Regions from separate parts of the Streptomyces sp. NPDC101490 genome, predicted to be linked through region 2. Evidence: riboswitches for the same ligand, from Rfam matches in the RefSeq annotation. Region 2 holds a riboswitch; each other region holds the start of a gene.
The links. A riboswitch is a leader RNA that binds a small molecule or an ion and turns the genes downstream of it on or off. The one in region 2 is predicted to bind cyclic di-AMP.
Positions count from the first base shown of each region.

Region 1: linked by a shared signal. The riboswitch ahead of ACIRQY_RS18410 (transglycosylase SLT domain-containing protein) and the one ahead of ACIRQY_RS17320 (C40 family peptidase) in region 2 are both predicted to bind cyclic di-AMP.
Region 3: linked by a shared signal. The riboswitch ahead of ACIRQY_RS01305 (peptidoglycan DD-metalloendopeptidase family protein) and the one ahead of ACIRQY_RS17320 (C40 family peptidase) in region 2 are both predicted to bind cyclic di-AMP.

Region 1 is NZ_JBIWNI010000008.1:177,214-186,574, reverse strand. Features, by position in the region: gene ACIRQY_RS18415 (phosphoribosyltransferase family protein) at 1-911, shown strand, start outside; gene ACIRQY_RS18410 (transglycosylase SLT domain-containing protein) at 905-1,789, opposite strand; cyclic di-AMP (ydaO/yuaA leader) riboswitch at 1,794-1,980, opposite strand; gene ACIRQY_RS18405 (hypothetical protein) at 2,322-3,050, shown strand; gene ACIRQY_RS18400 (hypothetical protein) at 2,934-3,272, opposite strand; gene ACIRQY_RS18395 (DeoR/GlpR family DNA-binding transcription regulator) at 3,373-4,179, opposite strand; gene ACIRQY_RS18390 (sugar isomerase) at 4,329-5,252, shown strand; gene ACIRQY_RS18385 (ketose-bisphosphate aldolase) at 5,287-6,123, shown strand; gene ACIRQY_RS18380 (nitroreductase family deazaflavin-dependent oxidoreductase) at 6,288-6,734, opposite strand; gene ACIRQY_RS18375 (serine/threonine dehydratase) at 6,934-7,911, shown strand; gene ACIRQY_RS18370 (hypothetical protein) at 7,944-8,357, opposite strand; gene ACIRQY_RS18365 (GNAT family N-acetyltransferase) at 8,485-9,018, shown strand; gene ACIRQY_RS18360 (serine hydrolase domain-containing protein) at 9,038-9,361, opposite strand, start outside.
Region 2 is NZ_JBIWNI010000007.1:225,932-235,292, reverse strand. Features, by position in the region: gene bioB (biotin synthase BioB) at 1-605, opposite strand, end outside; gene ACIRQY_RS17330 (8-amino-7-oxononanoate synthase) at 749-1,927, shown strand; gene ACIRQY_RS17325 (ATP-binding protein) at 2,097-2,534, shown strand; gene ACIRQY_RS17320 (C40 family peptidase) at 2,862-3,338, opposite strand; cyclic di-AMP (ydaO/yuaA leader) riboswitch at 3,342-3,524, opposite strand; gene ACIRQY_RS17315 (urease subunit gamma) at 4,085-4,387, shown strand; gene ACIRQY_RS17310 (urease subunit beta) at 4,402-4,734, shown strand; gene ACIRQY_RS17305 (urease subunit alpha) at 4,727-6,448, shown strand; gene ACIRQY_RS17300 (urease accessory protein UreF) at 6,462-7,124, shown strand; gene ureG (urease accessory protein UreG) at 7,343-8,017, shown strand; gene ACIRQY_RS17290 (urease accessory protein UreD) at 8,014-8,757, shown strand; gene ACIRQY_RS17285 (alpha/beta hydrolase) at 8,992-9,361, shown strand, end outside.
Region 3 is NZ_JBIWNI010000001.1:290,598-299,958, forward strand. Features, by position in the region: gene hpnH (adenosyl-hopene transferase HpnH) at 1-735, shown strand, start outside; gene ACIRQY_RS01285 (aspartate aminotransferase family protein) at 743-2,128, shown strand; gene ACIRQY_RS01290 (XRE family transcriptional regulator) at 2,257-2,886, shown strand; gene ACIRQY_RS01295 (DUF6126 family protein) at 2,919-3,071, shown strand; gene ACIRQY_RS01300 (tyrosine-protein phosphatase) at 3,331-4,152, opposite strand; cyclic di-AMP (ydaO/yuaA leader) riboswitch at 4,545-4,700, shown strand; gene ACIRQY_RS01305 (peptidoglycan DD-metalloendopeptidase family protein) at 4,705-5,679, shown strand; gene ACIRQY_RS01310 (SGNH/GDSL hydrolase family protein) at 5,833-6,627, shown strand; gene ACIRQY_RS01315 (STM4011 family radical SAM protein) at 6,614-7,474, opposite strand; gene ACIRQY_RS01320 (STM4012 family radical SAM protein) at 7,484-8,830, opposite strand; gene ACIRQY_RS01325 (STM4013/SEN3800 family hydrolase) at 8,827-9,361, opposite strand, start outside.

The DNA.
Region 1 (9,361 bases), on a different contig from region 2:
TCTCACAGACCCCGGACACCGAGGTGATCGCGTGCCTGGAACGGAACCGGGCCGCGCGGGGGCCGGTGGCCCGGGGCGCGGACGACCTGGCGGTACGGGGCCGGGACGACGTGGTGGCTCGGCGTGCGGACGGTCCGGTGGTGCGGGACGGGGAGGGCCGGACGGTCCGGGGCACGGGCGGTGCGGCGGTCCCGGGCGGGGACGGGCCAGTGGTGCGGGGCACGGGCGGTGCGGGTGTCCCGGGCGGGGACGGACGCGTGGTGCGGGACGGGCCCGTGGCGAGGGACGTCCGTGTTCCGTTTCCCGGTGGTGAGCTGCCCGGACGGCTCGTGGTGCCCGAGGACGCCACCGGTGTCGTGCTCTTCGCCCACGGCAGTGGCAGCGGCAGGCACAGCCCCCGCAACCGCGCCGTCGCGGCGGCGCTGAACCGGGCCGGGCTCGGCACGCTCCTGTTCGACCTGCTCACCGAGGCAGAGGCGGCCGACCGGGCGCTGGTCTTCGACGCGCCGCTGCTCGCCGGGCGGCTGTCCGGGGCCACGGAGTGGCTGTCCCGGGACCCGGCGGGCGCCGGACTGCCGCTCGGGTACTTCGGGGCGAGCACGGGGGCCGCCGCCGCGCTGTGGGCGGCGGGCGATCCCGCCTCCCGGGTGGCCGCCGTCGTCTCGCGGGGCGGGCGGCCGGACCTCGCCGCGAGACGACTGGGGCTGGTGCGCGCCCCGACGCTGCTGGTCGTGGGAGGCCGTGACGCACGGGTCGTCGAGCTGAACCGGCGGGCCCGGTCGCTGTTGCGCTGCGAGAGCGAGCTCGCCCTGGTGCCGGGCGCCGGTCACCTCTTCGAGGAGCCGGGCGCCCTGGAGGAGGTGGCGGGGCTCGCCACCTCCTGGTTCACCGGGCACCTACGGGATCAGTAGGCCCCGTTGACGTTGTCGATGGAGCCGTAGCGGTCGGCCGCGTAGTTGCAGGCGGCGGTGATGTTGGCGACCGGGTCGTACTGGTCCACGGGCGTGCCCGGCACGTGGTAGGCGAGGAAGGTCGGTTCGATGACCTGGAGCAGCCCCTTGGAGGGTGTGCCCGCCACCGCGTTGGAGTCCCAGAGGTTGATGGCCCGGGGGTTGCCGGAGGACTCGCGCATCACGTTGCGGAGGATGCCGTCGTACGAGCCGGGGATGCCGTGCCGGGCCATCACGTCCAGGGACTCCCGGATCCAGCCGTCGAGGTTGTCGGTGTACTGGGCGGCGGCGATCGGGACGGCCTTCAGGGCGACGGTGGCGGCGGAGGAGACCGCCCCGGTGGCGGAGGCGCCGGTGCCGGTGGCCACGGCGGGGACGGCCCGGCTCTCGGAACGGTTCGCCCGTTCGGTCGAGTCGGACGCCTTCCGCGCCTCGGCGGGGGTGGCCTTCGCGGACAGCCGATGAATCGTCAGTTCAAGGCCGGGGTGAATGAGTGACGGATTGTCACCCACGACGTTCTTGTTGGTCCGGTAAAGACCTTCCCAGCCTCCCTGAATTCCCTTCTTCTGGGCGATGAGGGAAAGGGAGTCGCCGCTGACGACCGTGTAGGTGCGGGCGTCGGCGGGAGCGGCCGGGACCTTCGCGGGGGCGGCGGGGGTGGCCGCCGGGGCGGTGACGGCGGTGCGGGCGACGGATTCCTGGACGCCGGAAACAGGCGCGGCGCCCGCCATGGCGGGGGCGATCAGGGGCAGGGCCAGGGCGGCTCCACCCGTGCTGATCAGCGCCCAGCCACGGGAGACGGAGCGGCGGGGTCGGCGGTGCTTGCTCTGAGCGGGCATGACGGATTCCTCTCCGGCGCCTGCGGGGTGAGCTGTCGGGTTCGGACGGGAGATGTCCGGCCGCGCGCACGCGGCTGCACCCCGAGCCGCCCCGGATTCCCGGGTCGGCGTATTCGTGGGTCCCCCGCTCCTGCCGTCGGGTGAAAAGGAGAAGTGTTTCGAACGGTGGCAGGATTCGGCGATCCGCTCGAATGCAGGTGACCGTAGGGCAGTCATGCGGCATGGAACAAGAGGATCAGTGGCGAGAAATGCGGAAAGGATCACGGAATTCGGATGATTCAAGATCGAACGCGATCCGGGCGGGCGGGGAATTCCTTGCCCGGTACGGGCCCGGAGCCCCTGGCCTCCCGGTTCACCGCGAGGGTAGTGAGTCGCGTCACGCGGAACCTGATGTCCGCATATGACCCTTAGTTCCGTTAATGGGGAAGTGTGGCGTAAAGGCCCATCGCCACGATGGGCATTGAGTGTCAAATGCGGCAAAACGGGCATTCCGCGTGAAAGATGAGAGTGATCCCGACCGAGGAGCCCCCGGATGCCACCCACCGTCCCCCCGCTCAGCCCCGACGCCCTCGACCGCGAGGCCGCCGCCCTCCACGACAGTGCCGTCTGGCAGCGGATCGTCGAGGAGTGGACCGCCGCCCCGCCCGCCGCGACTCCGGCCCTGCCCGCGGCCCTAGCCCCGGCCCTGCCCGCGGCCCCGGCCGCGCCTCCGCTGCCGCCCGTGCCGGGCCCCTCGCCCGCCCGCGTACCCGGCCTCGCGCCCCCGCCCGGCGAGGGCGTGGGGCCCGAGGCGTGGCGGCGGCTGCTCACCGTCCCGGTGGACCGGCTCGTCACCGACGCCCTCGGCGCCCTGCCCCCACCCCCGCCCGTCGAGCGCCGCCTCCCCGGCCGGATCGGAGCCGTCCTGCCCGACCGGCTGCACGCCTGGCGCCGGATCGGCAGCCCGGAGCTCCGCCCCTCGGTCCACCTCGGCTACGCCCGCCTCGTCCTGACGGAATGGGGCTGGCAGAACACCCCGTACCGGCTGCGTGACGCCCGGGGCGCCCGGTGCGTGTGCGGCGCCCTGCTCGCCGCCCACCGCCTGGGATACGGCGGCGGGGCGACCATGAACGAGGCGGCCGCCTGGATCATGACCGAGCTGCGCTCACGCGGATGGCACGAGCTGATCGGGCCGTGGAACCGGGCTCCCGGCCGCACGGCGGACGATGCGGTGGCCCTGCTCGACGCCACGATCCGCCGCGCCGCGCTCGCCGGACGCTGAGCCGCCCCGGATCAGCAGCTGACGCTCGGTTCCCCGGTCTCGATGTGGCCGGTGCGCCGGCGCGACCAGGTCCCGTCGAGGGTCGGCGAGGACGGTGGAGCCGTACCGGCCGTTCTGGTGCGCGACGCCGTCGAAGTGTCCCTCACGGGTCGAGTCCGCCGGGACGGTGTACGTCCACGGGTCGTCCGGACGGTGGACGTTCGAGCGGATCGTGAACGTCACGGGACCCGCCGAGGTGCTGCTCGGCCGGAACCGCGGGGCCGTCCTCCCGGTGCCCGGCCCGGTCGCGTACCGGGCCGGGCGCCTCGACGGCCCGGCCCGCTCAGACGGTACGGACCTCCACGCCCGCCTCGGTGAGCCGCGCCACCGCCTCCGGAGCGATGCCGGTGTCCGTGACGAGGAGGTCGACGCGGTCCAGACCGCAGATGCGGGCGAACGCCCGGCGGCCCATCTTGGAGGAGTCGGTCACCACCACGACCCGGCTGGCGCGCTCGGCGAAGAGCCGGCTGATGCTCGCCTCGTCCTCCTGATGGGCCATCACGCCCAACTGGGGGTCGACCCCGTCGACCCCCAGGACCACCACGTCGAGCACGACCTCGTTGAGCACACCGACCGTCAGCGGTCCCACCAGCTCGTACGTCTGGGGCCTGGCCACCCCGCCGGTCGCGACGATCTTGATCTGGGGGCGCACCGCCAGCTCGCCCGCGATGTTCAGCGCGTTGGTGACCACCGTCAGCGCGGGACCGGGCGACGCCGTCGCTCCCGGGAGCTCCGCGCGACCGCTCGCGAACCGCAGCGCGAGCGCCCGTGCCACCTCCGTCGTGGTCGTGCCCCCGTTGAGCCCCACGACCTCGCCCGGCGCGACCAGATCGGCCGCCGCCTCGGCGATCCGGCGCTTCTCCGGGGCGTGCCGCGTGGATTTGTACCGCAGGGGCAGCTCGTACGACACGCCGTGTGCGACCGCGCCGCCCCGGGTCCGTACGAGCAGCTGCTGCTCCGCGAGCTCGTCGAGGTCCCGGCGGATCGTGGCGGCGGAGACGTCCAGCGTCGTCGCCGCCTCCTCCACCTCCAGTTTCCCCGAGGAGGCCAGGAGTTCGAGGAGCGTGTTCCACCGCTCGTGCTTGGACATGGGTCCCTCCCTCGGGATCGTGCGCGCGTCCGATTCTATCCGCCGACCCGCCGTGGATCTGGAAACAGAATGCATGTTTCTGCTTGAATGGCCCCGACTTCGAACAACTTTCATCACCACAGTGCCCCCTTCTTGCAAGGAGACCGGTCATGAGTACCACCCGTACCGCCGTGGAGATCGCTTCCCAGCCGACGACCTGGCGGCAGGCCGCCCGGACCCTCCCGCAGCACACCGCCGCCCTGCCCCGGCGCGGCGAGCGGGTCGCGGTGATCGGCTGCGGCACCTCCTGGTTCATGGCCCTGGCCTACGCCGAACTGCGCGAGTCCGGCGGCCACGGCGAGACCGACGCCTTCGCCGCCTCGGAGTTCCCCTACGGACGCCACTACGACCGGGTCGTCGCCATCACCCGCTCCGGCACCACCAGCGAGGTCCTGGCCGTCCTGTCCCGGCTGCGCGGCACGGTCCCCACCGGCGCGATCACCGCCGATCCCACGACCCCCGTGATGGACCTCGCCGACGAGGTCGCCGTCCTCGACTTCGCCGACGAGGAGTCCGTGGTCCAGACCCGCTTCGCCACCACGGTCATCGCCCTGTTCCGCGCCCACCTGGAGGCCGAGGACGCGCTGCCCGAGGGCGTGGCCACCGTCGAGGACGCCGCACGGGACGCCGAACAGGCCCTGGGGTCCCCGCTCGACGAGAGCGTGCGCACCGCCGAGCAGTTCACCTTCCTCGGCACCGGCTGGACCTACGGACTCGCCCTGGAGGCAGGCCTCAAGATGCGCGAGGCGGCCGGCGCGTGGACCGAGGCCTACCCCGCGATGGAGTACCGCCACGGCCCCATCAGCATCACCGGACCCGGCCGTGTCACCTGGGGCTTCGGCGTCCTGCCCGCCGGACTCGCCGACGAGGTCCGCAAGGTCGGCGGGACCCTCTCCGAGAGCGACCTGGACCCGCTCGCCGACCTGGTCCGGGCCCAGCGGCTCGCCGTCGCCGTCGCCGAGGCCCAGGGCCTCGACCCCGACACCCCCCGGAACCTGACCCGCTCGGTCGTCCTCACCGACCCCGCCGCCTGACCGCCGCCCGCACCCGCCACCCCGGAGAAGCAGCATGCCGTTGACGCCGACCGATGAGATCGTCCGCCGTGCCCGCGCGGCGGGCACCGGCGTGGGGGCGTTCAACGTCCTCCAGCTCGAACACGCCCAGGCCATCGTCGCCGGAGCGGAGACCGCCGACCGGCCGGTCGTCCTCCAGATCAGCGAGAACACCGTCCGCTACCACGGCGCCCTGGAGCCGGTCGCGCTCGCCTCCCTCGCCGTCGCCCGCGCCGCCAAGACCCCCGTCGCCGTCCACCTCGACCACGCCGAGAACCCCGACCTCGTCCGGGAGGCCGTGGCCCTGGGACTCGGCTCGGTCATGTTCGACGCCTCGAAGCTCCCCTACGCGGAGAACGTCGCCGCGACCCGCGAGGTCGTGGAGCACTGCCACCGCCACGGCGTCTGGGTCGAGGCCGAACTCGGCGAGGTCGGCGGCAAGGGCGGCGCCCACACCCCCGGCGTCCGCACCGACCCCGCCGAGGCCCGCGCGTTCGTCGAGGCCACCGGAGCCGACGCCCTCGCGGTCGCCGTCGGCAGCTCCCACCAGATGCTGACCCGGGACGCGGTGCTCGACTTCGACCTGATCGCCCGGCTGCGCGCGGCCGTCGACACCCCGCTCGTCCTGCACGGCTCCTCCGGCGTCCCGGACGCGGACCTCACCACCGCCGTCGCCGCGGGCATGACCAAGGTGAACGTCTCCACCCACCTCAACAAGGCCTTCACCCGGGCCGTCCGCGACCATCTGACGGAGCACCCGGCCACGGTCGACCCCCGCCACTACCTCACCCCCGCCCGGGCGGCCGTCGCCCACGAGGTCGCCCACCTCCTGACGGTCCTCGCGCCCCACTGACCCGGCCCGCAGGACCGGGAGCCCGGCGCGGTGGCGCACCCCCTCCGCACCACCGCGCCGACCGGCCCCACGGAAAGCGGCCCCCCCTCGGGGGGCCGCGCTTCCGGAGCCGGACCACGGGGCCCGCGGCGGAACACCCGCGCGGGCCCCGCCGCCGACCGGGGTCAGCCCTCCCCGTCGATCCGCTCCGCCACGAACACCGGGATCTCCCGCTCGGTCCGCACCGCGTAGTCCGCGTAGTCGGGGAAGGCCGCCACCGCGCGCTCCCACCACGCCTCGCGCTCGGTACCGGTGACGATCCGGGTCCGCATGTCCCACACCCGGGGGCCGTCCCGCACCTCCACGAGCGGCGAGGCGACGAGGTTGTGGTACCAGAAGGGGTGCTCCGGCGCGCCGCCCTTCGAGGCCACCAGCGCGTACGCCCCGTCGTGCTCGACCCGCATCAGCGGCGTCTTGCGGAGCTTCCCGCTGCGCGCGCCGACGCTGGTGACCAGCACGACCGGCATGTCCCGCATGGTCGTGCCCTCGGTGCCGCCGGACGACTCGTACAACTCGACCTGGTCGCGCACCCACTGGCTCGGGCTGGGCTCGTACTCGCCTTCGAGGGGCATGGAAGTCCTTTCGGGTCGTTCCGGGGCCCCGGTGGTCCCCGGGATGTCGTCAGTACCATCTCGTAGAGTGACGCATGACGGCGGTGCGGTGGCACGACACGAGGGGGAACGGCCCGGACGGGGGAGTCGTTCCTCGCGGCCCGGCCCCCTCCCGGGCCCCGACCCGCCCGGCCCGCCCCCGTCCCCAGGAGTCGCATCCGTGCCCAGCATCGAGTACGCCGACGTCAGGACCGCCGCCGAGCGCGTCCACGGCCACGTCCGCCCCGTCACCGTCGTCCCCGCCGACTCCGGCGCGCGGCCGTACGAGCTCCACTACGCCCTGGAGCTCATGCAGCACACCGGCTCCTTCAAGGCCAGGGGCGCGCAGAACTTCCTCCTCGCCCACCGCGAGGCGGGCACCCTGCCCGCCGCCGGTGTCACCATCGCCTCGGGGGGCAACGCGGGCCTCGCGTGCGCCTGGGCGGCCCGGCGGCAGAACGTCACCGCGACCGTCTTCGTGCCGACCACCGCCCCCAAGGTCAAGGTCGACAAGCTCGTCGCCCTCGGCGCCGACGTCCGGCTCGTCGGCAGCGAGTACGCCGAGGCGCTCGCCGCCTGCGAGGACTTCGCGGCCACCACCGGCGCCCTCGCCTCCCACGCCTACGACCACCCGCTGATCGCCGCGGGCGCGGGCACCCTCCTCGACGAGATCCACGCGCGCGTGCCGGACCTCGACACCGTCGTCGTCGCGGTCGGCGGCGGCGGGCTCCTCAACGGCGTCGCCGTCGCCGCCCGGCACCACGGCATCCGGACCGTCGCCGTCGAACCCGAGGAGTCCCGCGCCCTCGACGCCGCCCTGCGGGCCGGACACCCCGTCGACGTCACCGTCCGGTCCGTCGCCGCCGACTCCCTCGGTGCCCGCCGAGCCTCCGCCGCCGCGGTCGAGACGGCCCGCCACGACGACGTCCGCAACGTCCTCGTCGGCGACGCCGCGATCGTCCGCACCCGCCGCGCCCTGTGGGACGACCGCCGCCTGGCCGTCGAGCACGCCGCCGCCACCGCCCTCGCCGCCCTCGCGCCGCAGGACGACGGATCCGACGCGCGCTACCGCCCGGCCCGGGGCGAGAAGGTCTGTGTGGTCCTCTGCGGAGCCAACACCGACCCGGGCGACCTGACGGGGGAGCCCGAGGCCCGGTAGCCACGGCGACAGGACCGGCCACGGCCCCCGGCTCAGATCTCGATGCGGCACTCCCACCAGGGCCGGCCGGAGAAGCCGAAGGGGTCGTTGGCCGTGCGGGCGAGGACACGCGCGTCGATCGGGGCCAGCGCGGCGCGCAGCTCCCGGCGGGCCCGGGGGCGCAGGTTCCACACCGCCAGCTCCAGCAGGGTGCGGATGTGCCCGGTCGGCACGTCCGTGAAGCCGTAGTGCCACTCCTCGGCCTTGCGGGGGCGTCCGGCGCGCAGTGCCCAGCGGCGCAGCGAGAGGGCGATGTCGCCCCTGTCCAGGCCCCGGTCGCGCTCGAACCGGGCTATCTGCCGGTTCGCCGAGGCCGACAGCCCCGGGATGACGGTGGTTCTCCTGATGCGCCCGGTGCCCCGAAGACGCAGTTGTGACCTGATCTCGCCCGGTGTCCGGCGAGCCATGGTGACTTCCCTGAAAAGGTGGTGTCCGGCAGGTAGCGGAACGATAACCCCACCGCCGGTGATCGTCCATGCCCCGCCATCCGGACCCGCCCCCTCACCGTCACGGCGGGTGCGTCAGGATGGGGGCATGACCGAGATCCTCACCCCCCGTCTCCTCCTCCGGCGCTGGAGCGACGACGACCTCGTCCCGATGTCCGAGATCAACGCCGACTCCGAGGTCATGCGCTGGATCCGCGACGGCTCCGTCCTCAACCTCGAACAGACCGCCGAGGCCATCGAGCGCTGGGAGGACGAGTGGGACGAGGAGGGCTTCGGGCTGTTCGCCGTCGAGCTGCTCGGTTCGGGCGAGCTGATCGGCTTCGCCGGGCTCTCGGTCCCACACTTCCTGCCCGCGGTGCTGCCCGACGTGGAGATCGGCTGGCGCCTCGGCCGCTCCTACTGGGGCCAGGGTTACGCCTCCGAGGCCGCCCACACGGTCCTGGAGTTCGCCCTCCAGGACCGCGGGCTCGACCGGCTCGTCTCCCTCATCCAGCCTTCCAACGAAGCCTCCGTGAACGTCGCGGAGAAGCTGGGCATGACCTTCGAGCGGGAGACGGTCCACCCGGAGTTCGGCCTGCCGCTCCAGGTCTACGCGATCGACCTCACCGAGTACCAGGCCTGACGGCCCGGTCCCGGGACGCTCAGTGGCGCTCGGGCAGGTCCCGCTCGGCGGGCAGCGACGTGACCGCGCCGTCCCCGGCGGTGGCGCGCGAGGCGGCGACGGCGGGCTTCTTCCCGCAGAACGCGGCCTCCAGCGTCCCGCCGAGCGCCGTGTTCGCCGCCCCCCGGTTCGAGGTGTTCGCCATCGCCGAGAGGCCCCGGCGGCCGTCGCGGGTGGCGAAGGCGTACGTGTAGAAGCCCTGCACGGTGCCGGTGTGGCCGTACACCCGCGTCCCGCACGACAGGTCGTAACGGCGCAGGCCGAGCCCGTAGAACCGGGTGTTCGTGGTGTCGGTCGGGGTGAC
Region 2 (9,361 bases):
CAGGCGGAGAGCCCGGCGGAGTGCGCCTTGCGGACGGTGTCCACCCGGTCCGCGTAGGTGTGGGTGGAGGTGATCTTCCCGTACGTCCCCTCGGAGGTGTTGAGGTTGTGGTTGTACGCGTCGGCGCCCGCCTCCCGCAGCCGCTCCGCCTGCCCGTCCGAGAGCAGCCCGAGGCAGGCGCACACCTCGACGCCCTCGTTGCCCTCCTTGATGGCCTCGATGGTCCTGCCGACCCGCTCGACGTCCCGGTCGGTCGGACCGCGGCCGCTGGCCACCAGGCACACCCGCTTGGCGCCGCCCGCGACACCCGCGGCCGCGGCCCGGGAGGCCTCGTCCGGCTTCAGCCAGGTGTACTTGAGGATCCCGGCCTCGGAGCCGAGCCGCTGCGAGCAGTACGAGCAGTCCTCGGGGCACAGTCCGGACTTCAGGTTCACCAGGTAGTTGAGCTTCACCCGGCGCCCGAACCACTGGCGGCGCACCTTGCCCGCGGCGGCCACCACATCGAGCAGTTCGTCGTCCGAGGTCGCCAGGACGGCGAGTGCTTCTCCACGGGTCGGCAGCTCGCGCCGCAGCCCCTTCTCCACCAGCGTGTTCAGCAGGTCCATAACCGCTGATCCTGTCCTACCGCCCGCCCCCGGGCCAAGGAGGAACCGAACAAACGGCTCCGAAGGAGGTGTGTGGATGACCACATCCCCACCCCGGCCTCCGTTGGCTAGGGTCTGTGCGCTGCCTACAAAAGGAACGCCGTATGTCACAGGCCGACGGTACCCGGGCCGCGGGCCCGCGCCGCACCGCGTTCGACTGGACCGACGCCGAGGCGCGCCGCCGTGCCGACGCCGGTCTCGTCCGGGTGCTGCGCCCCCGCGCCGCCGAGTCCGACCTCCTGGACCTGGCGGGCAACGACTACCTCGGCCTGACCCGACGGCCCGAGGTGACCGGGGCGGCGGCCGAGGCGGCGCGCCGCTGGGGCGCGGGCTCCACCGGCTCCCGGCTCGTCACCGGAACCACCCGGCTGCACACCCGGCTGGAACGCGAACTCGCCGACTTCTGCGGCTTCGAGGCCGCCCTCGTCCTCTCCTCCGGCTACACCGCCAACCTGGCCGCGCTCACCGCGCTGGGCGGCCGGGACGCCCTGATCGTCTCCGACGCCTCCAACCACGCCTCGATCGTGGACGGCTGCCGTCTGGCGCGCGCCGAGACCGCCGTCGTCCCGCACGCCGACCCGGAGGCCGTACGCAAGACCCTCGACGCGCATCCGGGGCGGCGGGCCCTGGTCGTCAGCGACTCCGTGTTCTCCGTCGACGGTGACCGGGCGCCGCTGTCCGCGCTCGCCGCCGCCTGCCGCGCGCACGGCGCCGGTCTGGTCGTGGACGACGCCCACGGCCTGGGCGTCCTCGGCGACGGCGGCCGGGGGGCCCTCCACGAGGCCGGGCTCGCGGGCGACGAGGACGTGGTGGCCACCGTCACCCTGTCGAAGTCCCTCGGCAGCCAGGGCGGCGCGGTCCTCGGCCCGGCCCGGGTGATCGAGCACCTGGTCAACGCGGCCCGCACCTTCATCTTCGACACCGGTCTCGCCCCGGCCGCCGCCGGTGGCGCGCTGGCGGCCCTGCGTGTGCTGGCGGCCGAACCGGGGCTCGCGGAGCGGGCCCGCACGGTCGCGACCACCCTGCACCGGCTCCTCACCGGGGCGGGTCTGACGGCCGCCCGGCCCGACGCGGCCGTGGTCTCGGTGCGCGCGCCCTCCCCCGGGGCGGCGCTGCGCTGGGCGGCGGACTGCCGGGAGCGGGGGCTCTCGGTCGGCTGCTTCCGGCCGCCCTCCGTGCCCGACGGCGTCTCGCGGCTACGGCTCACGGCCCGCGCGGATCTGACGGACGAGCGGATCGCGTACGCGGTGGAAACGATCCTGCGGACGGCACCGGCCGGCTGACCCGGCGGGCGGCGGCCCGGTGTGTCCCGGGGCCTTCGCGTTCACCGCTTCGGGCGACAGATGGGGACATATCTTGGGAGAACGTCTCCCGGCGCGGCCCGATCGGTGGCAGTCTGGCGCGCAGTGCGATCCGGGGCAGCGGCCCCGGCGGGAAAGGGACGGCGCCGCCATGGCAGACCAGCAGGAAGCATCCGTCACTCTGCCGAGCGAACCCGCCTCGGTGGCCACGGCCCGGCGGTTCGTGGCGGAGGTTCTCGGCGGCTGGGGCCTGGACGACGCCACGGAGACCGCGGACGCGATCCGGATCATCGTCTCCGAGCTGGCCACCAACGCCGTGCTGCACACCCTCGGCCAGTCGCCCACCTTCACGGTGGGCCTCCGGCTCGACCGGGAGGAGCAGTTGTACATCGGTGTCACCGACAGTCATCCGAGGCTGCCGCGCCGTCTGCCCGCCGCGGTCCAGCAGGACAACGGCAGGGGCATGGTCATCGTCAGGGTCCTCGCGGCGGAGGCGGGCGGACGTCTCACCGTGACCCCGATCCGGGAGGGCGGCAAGACGGTCCGGATCTCCCTCCCGTGGACCCCGGCCCCGCCGACCGACCGCTGACGGACCCGCGCGGGCGGCGGGTCCGCCGGGCCCGGACGGGCCGTCCGCCGAGCCGACACCCCGCCCGGGCGGGACCCGTCGCCCCGCCCGGTCCGGTCGTAGCGGGGCCGCGAGGGCGCGGCGACCCGGGGCGGCTGCCGCGGGGACGCGCGGTCGCCGGGGCCGTACCGCCAGGGGCGGTCCGGGGACGTGCGGGATGCGGCGGCGCCACCGCATCCCGCACGGCCCGGCTCACGGACCGGTCGTCGGTTCCGCCCGACCGGCTCACGGACCGGCGCCGTCAGTTCCGCCGGACCGGCTCACGGACGGGCCGTCGGTTCCGCCGGGTCAGCGGACGCGGCCGTAGTAGATCTTCGACGACCAGATCTTGTCGAGCTTCACCCAGGACCCCGTCTTGGGCGAGTGCCAGATCTTGCCGCTCCCGGCGTAGATGCCCACGTGGTAGACCCTTCCGCCGGAGTGGAAGAAGACCAGGTCCCCCTTCTGCCGTGAGGCGGCGGAGACGCGTGTGGTTCTGTTGTACTGCTGCTGCGCGGTGCGGGGCAGCGACTTGCCCGCCTTCTGGTACGCGTAGAGCGTCAGACCGGAGCAGTCGAACCTGGAGGGTCCGGCGCTCCCGTACCGGTACGGTGCTCCCTTCTTGGACGCGGCGACGCTCAGTGCCTTGTTCGCGTAGTTCGTCGCTGCCTGGGCCTCCGGCGCCGCACCTGGTGCGAGCAGCGTGCCGCCGACGGCGGCGAGAGTGAGAGCCGAGACGGCTCCGACCCGGGACAGCAGGGACGGGACGTGCATCTGCGCAGTCATGCGCAACCCTTCGTCAGCCGCCTGTGAAGGATGACCTGTCGGGTTCGGGCAGGCGAAGATGCCCGGCCGCGGCTGCGGCTTCACCCCAAGGGGCGGCCCCGCTGTGGGAAACAGCGCGTTCGCCCCGTAAAAATCGGGTCCTCCACTCCTGCCGGTCCAATCCTGTCGACCAGACGTCCGGGACAGCGGCAGGACTCGGCGTCCGCCCGGACCGCCCCGCCGCGGCGGCGGGGGCTTGTCGTCGACAGGGATCTTGACCCACACCGGGGCTGAAATCCGAGCGGAAACGGCGATATGTGAGGCTCCTCACGACTGATCCATTCGGGTGGACAGGAGGGTTTCGTGATCATCGGAGATACCCCCGGCGAGTCCCGCACCAGCGATGGAACGTTCGATTCCGCCAGATGCGTACATCAGTGGCGCAAGTTGACCGGTCTGAACATCGACTCGGCGGCTACTCCGAACGGGGGAGGGAATCTGCGACGCGTGTCGGCCGTCCGGCCCTCGACGCGACACGGCCGGATGTCAACCCGTCAGGGAGGGGGAGGGGCCGGTTCCGTGGAGGCCGTCGGCGGTCCGATGATCATGCGATCGCAAAGGCGTAGTTAACCAGCCGGAAAAACTTCCGCCCTAACGTGCAATGTCTGCCGCTGCACCGCGTTCCAGCATTTCAACAAGGTGTTGAAGGTCGGTAGGGTCCGCAGCTGTCCGGGTCCCGTCCCGGCAGACGACTGTGAGGTGGAAGTGTGCAACTGAGCCCGCACGAGCAGGAACGCCTGCTCATCCATGTGGCCGCGGACGTGGCCGAGAAGCGCAGGGCGCGCGGTGTGCGACTCAACCACCCCGAGGTCGTCGCACTGATCACCGCCCATGTCCTCGAAGGCGCCAGGGACGGCCGCACCGTCGCCGAACTGATGGCCTCGGGCCGCGAGGTGCTCACCCGCGACGAGGTCATGGAAGGCGTCCCCGAGATGATCCACGACGTCCAGGTCGAGGCCACCTTCCCGGACGGCACCAAGCTCGTCACCGTCCACGACCCCATCGTCTGAACGGACCGCCGCCGATGATCCCCGGAGAGATCCTGTACGCGGACGGCCCCGTCCCCCTCAACGAGGGGCGCCCCGTCACGCGTCTGACCGTGCTCAACGCCGCCGACCGGCCCGTCCAGGTCGGCTCCCACTACCACTTCGCCGAGGTCAACCCCGGACTCGAGTTCGACCGAGCCGCCGCGCGCGGACAGCGGCTGCACATCGCCGCCGGAACCGCCGTCCGCTTCGAACCCGGCATCCCCGTCGAGGTCGAACTCGTCCCCCTCACCGGCCGCCGGATCGTCCCCGGTCTGCGCGGCGAGACCGCGGGGCCCCTGGACGCGAACGAAGAGGACTCCCGTGCCTGATCTGCACCGCGCCGTCTACGCCGACCTGTTCGGCCCCACCACCGGCGACCGCCTCCGGCTCGCCGACACCGACCTCTTCGTCGAGATCGAGGAGGACCGCAGCGGCGGCCCCGGCCGCGCCGGGGACGAAGCCGTCTTCGGCGGCGGCAAAGTCATCCGCGAGTCGATGGGCCAGGCCCGCACCACCCGCGCCGAGGGCGCCCCCGACACCGTCATCACCGGCGCCGTGGTCATCGACCACTGGGGGATCGTCAAGGCCGACATCGGCATCAGGGACGGCCGGATCGTCGCCCTCGGCAAGGCCGGCAACCCCGACACCATGGACGGCGTCCACCCCGGCCTGGTGATCGGCCCCGAGACCGAGGTCATCGTCGGCAACGGCCGCATCGTCACCGCGGGCGCCGTCGACACCCATGTCCACTTCATCTCCCCGACCGTGGTCGAGCAGGCCCTCGCCACCGGCGTCACCACGCTCGTCGGCGGCGGCACCGGTCCCGCCGAGGGCACCAAGGCCACCACCATCACCCCCGGCCCCTGGCACATGGCCCGGATGTTCGAGGCGCTGGACACCTTCCCCGTCAACATCGGTCTGCTCGGCAAGGGCAACACCATGTCCCGGGAGGCCATGCACTCCCAACTGCGCGGCGGAGCACTCGGGTTCAAGATCCACGAGGACTGGGGCGCCACCCCCGCCGTCATCGACGCCTGCCTCGGCGTCTGCGAGGAGACGGGCGCCCAGCTCGCCATCCACACCGACACCCTGAACGAGGCGGGCTTCGTCGGCGACACCCTCGCCGCCATCGCCGGGCGCACCATCCACGCGTACCACACCGAAGGCGCGGGCGGCGGGCACGCCCCCGACATCATCACCGTGGTCTCGGAGCCGAACATCCTTCCCAGCTCCACCAATCCGACCCGGCCGCACACCGTCAACACCATCGAGGAACACCTCGACATGCTGATGGTCTGCCACCACCTCAACCCGGCCGTCCCCGAGGACCTCGCCTTCGCGGAGTCCCGCATCCGGCCCTCCACCATCGCCGCCGAGGACGTCCTGCACGACCTGGGCGCGATCTCGATCATCTCCTCCGACTCCCAGGCCATGGGACGCATCGGCGAAGTGATCATGCGCACCTGGCAGACCGCCCACGTCATGAAGAAGCGGCGCGGCGCCCTCCCCGGCGACGGCCGCGCCGACAACCACCGGGCCCGCCGCTACGTCGCCAAGTACACGATCAACCCGGCCGTCGCCCAGGGCATGGGCCATGTCATCGGCTCGGTCGAACCCGGCAAGCTCGCCGACCTGGTCCTGTGGGAACCCGCCTTCTTCGGCGTGAAGCCGCTCCTCGTCATCAAGGGCGGACAGATCGCGTACGCGCAGCTCGGCGACGCCAACGCCTCCATCCCCACCCCGCAGCCGGTGCTGCCGCGCCCCATGTTCGGCGCGCTCGGCCGGGCGGCGGCGGCGGGCTCGATCAACTTCGTCGCCCAGGCGGCCATCGAGGACGACCTCCCGCAGCGGCTCGGACTGCACAAGGAGTTCGCCGCCATCGGCTCCACCCGACGGGTCACCAAGGCGGACATGGTCGAGAACGACGCCGTACCCCGGGTCGAGGTCGACGCCGACACCTTCTCGGTGAGCATCGACGGCGAAGTGGTCGAACCCGCACCCGCCGCCGAACTGCCCATGGCCCAGCGTTACTTCCTCTTCTGACGGCGCCCCCTCCATGACACGCTCCGCACTGCTGGTGCTCGCCGACGGACGGTTTCCCGCCGGCGGGCACGCCCACTCGGGCGGCGCCGAGGCCGCCGTCCGCGCCGGACGCATCCGGGACGCCGCGGGACTGGAGTCCTTCTGCCGCGGCCGACTGCGCACCACCGGCCTCACCTCCGCCGCGCTGGCCGCCGGGGCCGCGCACGGACTCGACCCGGCAGGACTCGACGCGGCGGCCGACGCCCGCACCCCCTCGCCCGCCCTGCGCGCCGCCGCGCGCAGGCTCGGCCGCCAGATGATGCGGGCCGCCCGCGCCGCCTGGCCCGGCCCCGAACTCGACGCGCTGGCCGCGCTGTTCCCGCGCGGCGCCCATCAGCCCGTCGTCCTCGGCACCGCCGCCCGCGCCGCCGGGCTCGGCCCCGGGGACGCCGCCCACTGCGTCGTGTACGAGACCGTGGGCGGACCGGCCACCGCCGTCGTCCGCCTCCTCGGCCTCGACCCCTACCAGGCCACCGCCGTCCTCGCCCGCCTCGCCCCCGAGATGGACGAGGTCGCCGCGGAGGCCGTGGCGGCCGCCCGGCAGGGCGTCGACGCCCTGCCCGCGGCCTCCGCGCCCCTGCTCGACCTCACCGCCGAACAGCACGCCGCCTGGCCGGTGCGCCTCTTCGCCTCATGACGGCCTCGTGACGGCCTCATGGCGGTCTCAGGCGGCCTCGTGGCGCCTCAGGGCCGCCCCCGGGGCCGTCCTCCGACCGGCTCCGGCCACCTCGTGACCGCCACCTGACCCCGGGGCCGGTCCGCCGGACCCCGACCCCACCCTCACTCCCACCCTCACCTCCACCTCCACCTCCACCCTCACGTCCACGACCCGCCCGCACACCAGGGAGCCGCCCCATGCACCTCGACCACGGACACCACCACGGCGCTGTCTCCGCCGACGCCCACCGCCCCGACGGCACCCGCCGCGCCCTGCGCATCGGACTCGGCGGCCCCGTCGGCTCCGGCAAGACCGCCACCGTCGCCGCCCTCTGCCGGGCCCTGCGCGACACCCTCTCCCTCGCCGTCGTCACCAACGACATCTACACCCGGGAGGACGCCGAGTTCCTGCTCCGCAACGCCGTCCTGCCGCCCGAGCGCATCCGCGCCGTCGAGACCGGCGCCTGCCCCCACACCGCCATCCGCGACGACATCTCCGCCAACCTCGAAGCCGTCGAGGAACTGGAGGACGCGGTCGGGCCGCTCGACCTCATCCTCGTCGAGTCCGGCGGCGACAACCTCACCGCCACCTTCTCCAGGGGCCTCGTCGACGCCCAGATCTTCGTCATCGACGTCGCGGGCGGCGACGACATCCCGCGCAAGGGCGGCCCCGGCGTCACCACCGCCGACCTCCTCGTCGTCAACAAGACCGACCTCGCCCCGTACGTCGGCTCCGACCTGGAGCGGATGGCCCGCGACGCCGGGGAGCAGCGCGGCGACCTGCCCGTGGCCTTCACCTCGCTGCGCGCCGAGAACGGCGTCGCCCCCGTCGTCGACTGGGTCCGGGAGCGGATCGGGGCATGGACCGCGTGAGCCTGCGCGCCACCGCCCGGATCGCCGCTGACGCCGACGGCGGGCTGCCGCTCCTGGTGAGCGACGGCCCCCTCGCCCTGCGGCGCACCAGGACACCGGGGCCGTACACCCGGGTCACCGTCGTCGGGGCGATGAGCGCCCCGCTCGGCGGTGACCGGCTCGCCGTCGAGGCCGAGGTACGGGAAGGGGCCCGGCTCCTCGTCGACTCGGCCGCCGCCACCCTGGCCCTGCCGGGCCGGGACACCGGGCCCGCCACGTACGACGTACGGCTGCGGGTCGGCGCGGGGGCGGTGCTCCGCTGGCTGCCCGAACAACTGGTCTCCGTCCAGGGCTCGGAGCTGCGGATGCGGACCGTCGTCGACCTCGCGGCCACGGCCCGGCTCGTGCTGCGCGAGGAGCAGGTCCTCGGGCGGTACGGCGAACCACCGGGCACCCTCACCACCCGGCTCACCGTCCGCCGGGCGGGACGGCCCCTGCTCGACCAGGAACTCGCCTTCGGCCCCGGCGCTCCCGACGGCTGGGACGGCGGCGCGGTCCTGGGCGGGCACCGGGCCGTGGGTCAACTCCTCGTCGTGGACCCGGTGTTCGAGGAGAAGCCGGTGGAGTCCCGGCTGCTGGGGGAGTACGCGGCGTTGGCCCCTCTCGCGGGGCCCGCCGCCCTGGTCACCGCGGTCGCGCCGGACGCGCTGGTCCTGCGCCGCCTCCTCGACGAGGCCTCGGCGGCACTCGCCCCGTCCTGACCGTTCCCCGGACGCCTCCGGGCGGTGTCACCGCTCAGCGGTACACGCGGCACCGGTTATTGGTTCGGCAAAGAAACAGGTGTACGCCCTTTCATCGTGAGCCCCCGAGGCGAAAGGATCCCCCGACAACCGAAAGCGGCGCTGCCACGGGGGCGGCGCCCCACTGGGGGAGGACACGTGAGACGCACGGCAGTGCTCGGCTCGGCCGGCACCCTGATAGCCGGCACGCTCGTCATGGGCGGGCTCGCCGCCCCGGCGGCGAACGCCGACAGCAACCGGCACCTGCGGGACGCCCAGTCGATCGGCGTCGCCGTCGCCGCGGCGCGCGCCGCCCACGCGGGCATCGACTGGAAGGACTGCCCGGCCGACTGGGGCCTGGAGAAGCCGATCCAGTGCGGCTGGGTCACCGTCCCCCTCGACTACGCGAGGCCCGACGGCAAGAAGATCAAGATCGCCGTCGACCGCGTCAAGTCCACCGGCACCCCGGCGGAGCGCCAGGGCGCGCTCCTCTACAACCCGGGCGGCCCCGGCGGCTCCGGCCTGCGCTTCCCGCGCCGGGTCACCACCAACAACGCCATCTGGGCGAGCGCCGCCAAGGCCTACG
Region 3 (9,361 bases), on a different contig from region 2:
GTGGCCAAGAAGAAGTACGTCTTCCTCTGCACCAACGCGATGCTGATGCGCAAGAAGCTGGAGAACTTCACCCCCTCGCCGTACTTCGCCTTCGCCGTGCACATCGACGGCCTGCGCGAGCGGCACGACGAGTCCGTCGCCAAGGAGGGCGTGTTCGACGAGGCGGTGGCGGCCATCAAGGAGGCCAAGCGGCGCGGCTTCCGGGTCACCACCAATTCCACCTTCTTCAACACCGACACCCCGCAGACGATCATCGAGGTCCTCAATTTCCTCAACGACGACCTCCAGGTCGACGAAATGATGATCTCGCCCGCCTACGCCTACGAGAAGGCACCCGACCAGGAGCACTTCCTCGGCGTCGAGCAGACCCGGGAACTCTTCAGGAAGGCCTTCGCCGGAGGGAACAGGCGCCGCTGGCGGCTCAACCACTCGCCGCTCTTCCTGGACTTCCTGGAAGGAAAGGCGGACTTCCCGTGCACCGCCTGGGCCATTCCCAACTACTCGCTCTTCGGCTGGCAGCGCCCCTGCTATCTGATGAGCGACGGCTACGTCCCCACGTACCGCGAACTCGTCGAGGACACCGACTGGGACAAGTACGGCCGAGGCAAGGACCCGCGCTGCGCCAACTGCATGGCCCACTGCGGATACGAGCCCACCGCCGTCCTCGCCACCATGGGCTCCCTCAAGGAGTCCCTGCGCGCGGTCCGGGAGACCGTCTCGGGGAACAACGGGTGAGCGACGCGTGAAGGGCGAGTTCGACCTGCGGGCGCTGCTCGCCGAGCGCGGCGGCGAGGGCTACGAGCTGCACGCCCGCCACCTCAACCACCAGCTGCCGCGCATGCTCCGCACCATCGGCTTCGACAAGGTCTACGAGAGGGCCGAGGGCGCCCACTTCTGGGACGCCGACGGCGTCGACCACCTCGACATGCTCGCGGGTTTCGGAGTGATGGGCCTCGGACGGCACCACCCGGTCGTCCGCAAGGCCCTCCACGACGTCCTCGACGCCCAGCTCGCCGACCTCACCCGGTTCGACTGCCAGCCGCTGCCGGGGCTGCTCGCCGAGCGCCTGCTGGCGCACAGCCCCCATCTCGACCGGGTCTTCTTCGGCAACAGCGGCACCGAGGCGGTCGAGACCGCCCTGAAGTTCGCCCGGTACGCCACCGGGCGCCCCAGGGTCCTGCACTGCTCCCACGCCTTCCACGGGCTCACCGTCGGCTCCCTCTCCGTCAACGGTGAGAAGGGCTTCCGGGACGGCTTCGCCCCGCTGCTGCCCGACACGGCGATCGAGCTGGGCGACCTCGACGCGCTGGAGCGGGAGCTGCGCGGGGGCGACGTGGCCGCCTTCGTCGTCGAGCCCGTCCAGGGCAAGGGCGTCCAGGAGTCCCCGCCCGGCTTCCTGCGGGCGGCCCAGGAGCTGCTGCACCGGCACGGGGCCCTGCTCGTCGCCGACGAGGTGCAGACCGGTCTGGGCCGGACCGGCGACTTCTACGCCTATCAGCACGAGGAGGGCGTCGAGCCGGACCTGGTCTGTGTCGCCAAGGCGCTCTCCGGCGGCTACGTGCCGGTCGGCGCCACCCTCGGCAAGGACTGGATCTTCAAGAAGGTCTACTCGTCGATGGACCGGGTCCTGGTCCACTCGGCGAGCTTCGGCTCGAACGCGCAGGCCATGACCGCCGGGCTCGCCGTCCTCTCGGTCATGGAGAACGAGGGCACGGTCGCCCACGCGCGCCGGATGGGCGACCTGCTCTCCGGACGGCTCAAGGAGCTGGTGCCCCGGTACGAGCTGCTGCGCGAGATCCGCGGGCGCGGTCTGATGATCGGGATCGAGTTCGGCCGTCCGTCCTCACTGGGACTGCGCGGGCGCTGGACGATGCTCCAGGCGGCCCGCAAGGGTCTCTTCGCCCAGATGGTCGTCGTCCCGCTGCTCCAGCGCCACCACATCCTGACCCAGGTCTCGGGGGACCGCCTGGAGGTGATCAAACTGATTCCGCCGCTGGTCATCGACGAGGCGGACGTGGACCGGTTCGTCACCGCCTTCACCGCGGTCATGGACGACGCCCACAGCGGTGGCGGGCTGATGTGGGACTTCGGCAGGACACTGGTCAAACAGGCGGTCGCCCAGCGCTGACCCGCGCGTCGCCGGGCCCCGGCCCCGGGGTCGTATCTCTCCGTGGCCGGGCCCGTACCCGCTCCCCGGGCTTTTGCCTCTGGGGCAAGAAACTTGCCTCAGAGGCACGATCCTGGCGGAATGGACCCATGGACCATGTCCCCGGGGACAACACCCCGGCCCCCGCCCTTCCCGACGTCCTGCCGGACGTCGCCCCGCAGCTGCGGGGCCTGCGCCGCCGCCGGGGACTGACCCTGGAGACCGCCGCCCAGCGCGCCGGTCTCTCGCCCGCCCACCTCTCGCGGCTGGAGACGGGCAACCGGCAGCCCTCGCTGCCCATGCTGCTCGCCCTCTCCCGCATCTACGGTACGACGGTCTCCGAGCTGCTGGGGGAGACGCCCCCCGAACGGGACCCCGTGGTCCGCGCCGGACGCTCCGAGCCCGTCGAGGCGGACGGCTGGATCTACCGGCAGGCCGGCAGCGCCGGGCGCGCCCTCCAGTGCCTGCGGGTCCACGTGCCGTACGCCACCCGTGCGGACATCGTGCGGGTCCACTCCGGTGAGGAGTGGATCCACGTCCTGGAGGGCCGGGTGCGCCTGGCGCTCGGCGAAGCCGTCCACATCCTCGACCCCGGGGACAGCGCGCACTTCGACTCGCTCACCCCGCACCGCATCGGCGCCGCGACCTCCAGCGGGGCCGAGCTGCTCTTCGTCCACACCCTGATGCAGAGCCCCGTCGCCGAGCTGTGCCTCGGCGACGGAACTCCGCACCGTCGCTGACCCCGCCTGATCCTTCCTCCGAAAGGTTCGACATGTCCGAGAAGCACGCAGCGGTCACCGGCGAGGAGCGCGGTGAGGGCAAGTTCCCCAAGGGCCTGGTGCTCCGCCTCTTCGCCTACCTGGTGGCGGGCCACCTCTTCGCCGGCTTCCTGTACCTGCTCTTCATGATGGGCGGGCAGAACTAGGGCCCGTCTGACAATTCCCGTCGTCGCCCGCAGGGCGGCCGCGCGGCGTCAGGTGCGTGCTCTCGGCGTGCTGGCCCCAGGCCCTCGTACTGGACGTACGTGGGTCTGGGGACGGTGCGCCGAGAGTGCGTGCATGGCGTCGTGAGGCAGGCGGGAATTGTCAGACGGGCCCTAGGGCGCGGTCGGCGAGAGGCGGTGGGCCCGTACGGGTTCGCCAGGGCCGCGCTCCACGGAGTCGGCGCGGCCCGGAGGGTCCGGCTCAGACCTCGGTGAGCAGGCGCTCCCGCAGTCGGCCGAGGGTCTCCGGGGTCAGCTTGAGGCCCTCGGCGAGGTAGGTGTCCACCGAGCCCCAGGTCTCCTCGATCGTCTCGAAGGCACCTCGCAGATACTCCACCCGCGCGTCGAACAGCGGGCTCAGCAGCTCCATCACCTCGGGCGACATGGCGTCCGAGGCGGTGGAGCTGCGGCTCACCTTGTACCGGCGGTGCGGGTCGTTCGACTTCACGTAGTCGGCCTCTATCGCCGAACGCTCGACCCCGAGGGCGAGCAGGGTGATCGCGATCGAGAGCCCGGCGCGGTCCTTGCCCGCCGCGCAGTGCATCAGCGCGGGGACGCTGTCCTCCGCGAGCGCGTGCAGGATGCGGCTGTGGTCGGCGGTCCGCTCGACCACCATCTTCCGATAGGAATCGGCCATCCGGTCGGCGGCCTTGTCCCCGCCGAGGATCTCCCGCAGCTGGGCGATGTCCCCGTCCCGCACCAGCCGCCAGAACTCCTTGCCGTCGGCCGGGTCGTTCAGGGGTATGTTCACGTTGCGCACGCCCGGAAGGTCGACGTCCGCCCCCTCGACGCGCACGTCGGCCTGGTTGCGGAAGTCGAAGACGGTGTGCAGGTCCAGCGAGGCGAGGAAGGCGGCGTCCTCCTCGGTCGCGTGGGCGAGGTGGCCGCTGCGGAACAGGCGGCCGGAGCGCACCGCGCGCCCGTCCGTCGTCGGCAGGCCGCCCACGTCCCGGAAATTGCGGACCTCGGCCAGCTCGGGCTCGTTCGCTTCGACGGGCGGGACCTGCGGCAGCTGCTGCGTCACGGATGCTCCTGGAGAAAGTGGCGTTCGGGTACGGCACGGGGCCGATTCCAAGGGTCAATCATCCAGGCAGGACGAACGGGGCGCACCCCCTGGATAGGAATGGGCGATCTGTCCGTATTCACACGTTCCGGATAACACGCCCTGATTGCAGATGAGATGGGAATCGGAGCGTGAGCAGCGTCATAGAAGTGACGGATCGTGCCCGGGCGCGCGACGCAATCGCCCTACGGAAAAAGGGAGTCGAAGCAGTGCCATCCACGGAGGGTGACCGGAATTCCGGGCCCGGCGGCGAGTGGGCGCGGAACTGATAAAGCATCGGCTTGTTCGCACCGAAACGCTCGTCTAGCGTCACCGTCAATCCGGTCGGACCGCCGAATCCTGCCACCGTCCGGAATTCCCACTCATCCCATGCATGGCAGGAGCGGGGGACCCATGAAGTACGCCGGTCCCGCGACGCAGGACGGCTCGGGGTGAAGTCGCGCGAGAGCGCGGCCGGACATCTCCCGTCCGAACCCGACAGCTCACCTCGCAGGCGCCGGAGAGGAATTCGCCATGCCCGCGAAGGGTAAGCACCGCCGTCCCAGGAACAACCCCCTCACCCGGGGCATCGCCGCCGCCGGTACGGGAGGCGCCGTCGTCGCCCTCCCGCTCCTCGGCGCCACCGGGGCCCACGCCGCCGAGCAGGCGGCCCCGACCGCCCCCGCGCGGACCGTCACCGTCGCCGCCCAGGCCAAGGCCCCTGCGGCGGCTCCGGTCACCGCCCCGGCCACGCCGAAGACATACGCCGTCGTCCGCGGCGACCACCTCTCGAAGATCGCCGCCGAGCACCGCCTGACCGGTGGCTGGCAGCGGCTCTACGCGGACAACCGCCAGGTCGTCGGCGAGAACCCCTCGTTCATCCTGCCCGGCATGAAGCTCACCCTCGGGGCGAGGAGCACCGCTCCCGCCGCCGTCCCGGCGAGCCCCGCCAAGGCCGCCCCGAAGGCCGAGCACAAGGCCCCCGCGCAGGGCTCCGGCGACTCCACGCAGACCAGCCGGAGCTCCGAGCGCCCGGCGGCCCAGGCCACCACCCCGGACTCCGGCTCGGCCACGACGCAGTCCTCCGGCTCCTCGGCCTCCTCCTCCGGCTGGGTCAAGCCCGTCAGCGGCGGCTTCTCCACCCCGTACCGCGCCTCCGGCTCCATGTGGTCCTCCGGCTACCACACCGGTGTCGACTTCATCGCCTCCTCCGGCACCACCGTCCGCGCCGTCGGCGCGGGCACGGTCGTCTCGGCGGGCTGGAGCGGCGCCTACGGCAACGAGGTCGTCATCCAGCACGCCGACGGCAACTACTCGCAGTACGCCCACCTCTCCTCGCTCGCCGTCTCGGCGGGCCAGGCGGTCTCCGGCGGGCAGCAGATCGGCCTCTCCGGCTCCACCGGCAATTCGACCGGACCCCACCTCCACTTCGAGATCCGCACCTCGTCGGGCTACGGCTCCGACATCGACCCGCTGGCCTACCTCCGCCAGCACGGCGTCTCCGTCTGACGCACCCGCCCCACCGAAGGCCCGGCACCCCCGTGTGCCGGGCCTCCGGCGTATTCCGGCTTGGCAATTTCTTTATCGGTGTCATATGTCACCCGGCGTCAACCCCTCCTTACGGTCGCGTAGGTCACATCCGAAAGGGAAGGATGTCGCTCCGTGGCAGACGATTCGAGATCAACAGACAAGAACGCATTCGGGTCGTACGCGGCGATCGGTGACAGCTTCACCGAGGGTGTCGGAGACCCCGGACCCGACGGGACGTACGTCGGATGGGCGGACCGCTTCGCGGTACTGCTCGCCGACCAGCTGCCGGAGCACGACGCCTTCCGCTATGCCAACCTGGCCGTACGCGGGCGTCTCCTCGACCAGATCGTGGCGGAACAGGTCCCCCGGGCGAAGGAACTCGCCCCCGACCTGGTGACCTTCTGCGCCGGTGGCAACGACATCATCCGCCCCGGCACGGACCCCGACGACGTCGCCGAGCGCTTCGAGCGCGCCGTCGCCGACCTGACCTCCGCCGTCGGCACCGTCATGGTGACCACCGGCTTCGACACCCGTGACATCCCCGTGCTCAAGCACCTGCGCGGCAAGATCGCCACGTACACCGCCCACGTCCGGTCCATCGCCGACCGCTACGACTGCCCGGTCCTCGACCTGTGGTCGCTGCGGTCCGTGCAGGACCGGCGGGCCTGGGACGACGACCGGCTGCACCTCTCGGCCGAGGGCCACACCCGGGTCGCGCTGCGCGCCGCCCAGGTCCTCGGTCTTCCGGTGCCCGCCGACCCGGACCAGACCTGGCCGCCGGTCCCGCCGCGCGGCACGCTCGAAGTGCGGCGCGACGACATCCACTGGGCGAAGGAGTACCTCGTGCCGTGGATCGGGCGCAGGCTGCGCGGCGAGAGCTCCGGCGACCACGTCGAGGCCAAGCGTCCGGACCTCATGCCCCTCTGAGCGGCGCCGCGGCGGGGATGCGCTCCAGGACCCCACCGGCGAACACGTCGTACAGCGGCAGCGTCTCCAGGTGGACGTAGCCGATGTGGCAGTCGCAGACGGAGAGGGGGCAGGCGCGGGGCCGCAGGGCCGCACGGTACGAACCGTCGTACAGGTTCCCCAGCTCGGCCCGGACGAAGTGGCAGCGCCGGACCGTGCCCTCGCCGTCCACCGAGATCACCGACTCCCCGGTGCGGCAGGGCAGCCCCGCCGAGCGGTGCGGCTGTCTGCTGTACGGGAAGAGGGGGTCCAGCTCCGTCCACCGCGCGGCCTCCGCGTCGGTGTACGTGTGCCCCTCGGCCGCGTTCACCCACAGGTACACGTGCGGCGGCAGCGCCTCCCGCAGCCGCCGCGCGTGCTCCAGGTGCTCGGGCAGCCCGACCACCCCGACGCTGAACCTGACCCCGAGGTCCGCCAGCTCCCCGCACTTGCCGAGGAACCGCTCGTACGGGGTCTGCCCGGGGTGGTACGTGCACCAGAGCGCCACGCTCTCCCGGTCCGCCTCGGCCAGCCAGTCGGTCCGGCAGCTCAGGTTCGTCTGGATCGCCACCCGCTCGATGTGCGCGAGCCGGGACAGGTCGACCAGCGCCCGCCGGTACCAGGACCGGACCAGGCCCTCGCCCCACGGGGTGAACAGCACGCGCAGCCGGTCCTCGGCCCGGTCGGCCGCCCACCCGGTGAACCGGTCGAGCGCCGCCCGGTCCGCACGCAGCAGCTCCTTGCTGTCACGGCGCTTGGCGAAGGGACAGTAGGGACAGTCGAAGTCGCAGGAGGCGAGCGGCCCCCGGTAGAGCAGGGTCAGGTCCACGGCCGCCCCCTACTTCGGCTCGTACGCGGCCATCGCCGCCCGCACGGCGGGGGAGAACAGCTCGGGGCCGAGTCCGTCGGAGTGCGCGAGCCCTTCCGGCGACAGCCGCAGCAGCCCCTCGGGCGCCCCCGCGTCCAGCCAGCCCCGTGCCTCGAACCGGGCCAGCTCCCCGGGGAAGTCGGCGAACGGCGAGGAACCGAACCGCTCCTCGTACCCCGCCACCGGCATCCCCGCCGCCTGGAGCAGCGACTGCAGCAGATGACGGCGACGGGCCTCCCCGGCGTCCACCCGTCTGCCCACCTCCGCGCGCGAGAAGTCCGCCGTCCCCGTGTACACGTCGATGATCGAGCGGATCTCCCGCATGTCCACCGCGTAGTCGAAGGAGTAGTGGAGCTCCGAGGTGTACGACCGGGCCCCGCAGCCCAGGCCGATCATCCCGTCGGTCTGGCAGGCGTGGTCGTCCGGACCCAGCGGCGCCGCGTCCACCCGCCGGAACATCCGCATCGACACCTGGGCGTAGCCCCGTGCCAGGAGATGGTCGCGGCCGTACCGGTACAGGCGCAGCCGGTGCGCGTCCCACTCCAGGTCCGCAGCCCCGCGCCCGGCAGCCGAGAGCCTGCCGAGCCCGGTCAGCGGCCGGACGTACAAGGGGTACAGATACAGTTCCTCCGGCTCCCAGGCGAGGGCCGCGTCCAGCGAGGCGCGCCAGCTCCGCTCCGTCTGCCCGTCGATCCCGTAGATCAGGTCGATGTTCAGCACCGGCACGCCGGTGTCCCGGATGCGGCCGAGGGCCGCCTCCACGTCGGCGCGGCGCTGCGGCCGGACCGCCGCCCGCGCCTCGGCCTCCACGAAGCTCTGCACTCCGATGCTGAGCCGGGTCGCGCCCCGCTCGGCGAGGACCGCGAGCCGGTCGGCGGTCGCCGTCGCGGGCGAGGTCTCCACGGACAGGGGGATCGCCCGCAGATCGGCCCCCATGCGCTTCTCCGCGATGTCGCAGAGCCGCTCCAGCTCGGCGGCGGTGAGGAAGGTCGGCGTGCCGCCGCCGAAGGCCGCCGTGGCGAACCGCACCGGTGATCCGTCCCCGAGGGCCTCGCGCACCGCCGTGGCCTGGCGGTCGAGCGCGTCGAGGTAGCGGGCGGTCAGCTCGTCCGGGGCGCCGATACGGGTGAAGAGGTTGCAGAACCCGCAGCGGACCTCGCAGAACGGTATGTGGGCGTAGAGGGAGAGCGCGTCCTTCGGCTCGTCCGCCCAGAGCGCGGCGAGCGGGGGCTTCGGACCGGGGAGCGGCCGGTACGAGGTCTTGTGCGGGTACGCGTACACATAGGCGCGGTACGGGCGGAGGGCGTCGTCCGTCATGCCGTGGCCTCCTGTCCGGGGCCCGCCAGCGCGAACTGCGCGTACGGGACGGTCCAGACCACCTCGTGGCCGAGACGGTGGCCGGTGTACCCGTCCTCCCCGTACGCCGTGCCGTGGTCGGAGCAGACGACCGCGAAGCACGGGCGGCGGCTGCTCATCGCGTCGAACAGCCGCCCGATGTGCCGGTCGACGTACTCCAGTGCCGCCGCGTGGGTGGCCCGGGAGTCGCCGGTCTCGCGGGTCGCGCCGGGCAGATGGAACCAGTTGGGCTGGTGCAGCGCCGACACGTTGACGAAGAGGAAGAGCTTCCGCTCGGGCGGCAGGGCGGCGACGACCTCCTCGGCGCACGCCACCTGCGACTCGAAGGACGTCGGGGAGGCCACGCCGAACGACGGCTCCCAGTGGCTCTCCTGGAACAGGTCCGGCAGCACGCTCCCGAGCGGCGGCCGCCTGTTGAAGAAGCCGACCCCGCCGACGCACACCGTCCGGTAGCCCGCGTCCGCGAGGCCCGAGACGAAGTCCGGGGTGTCA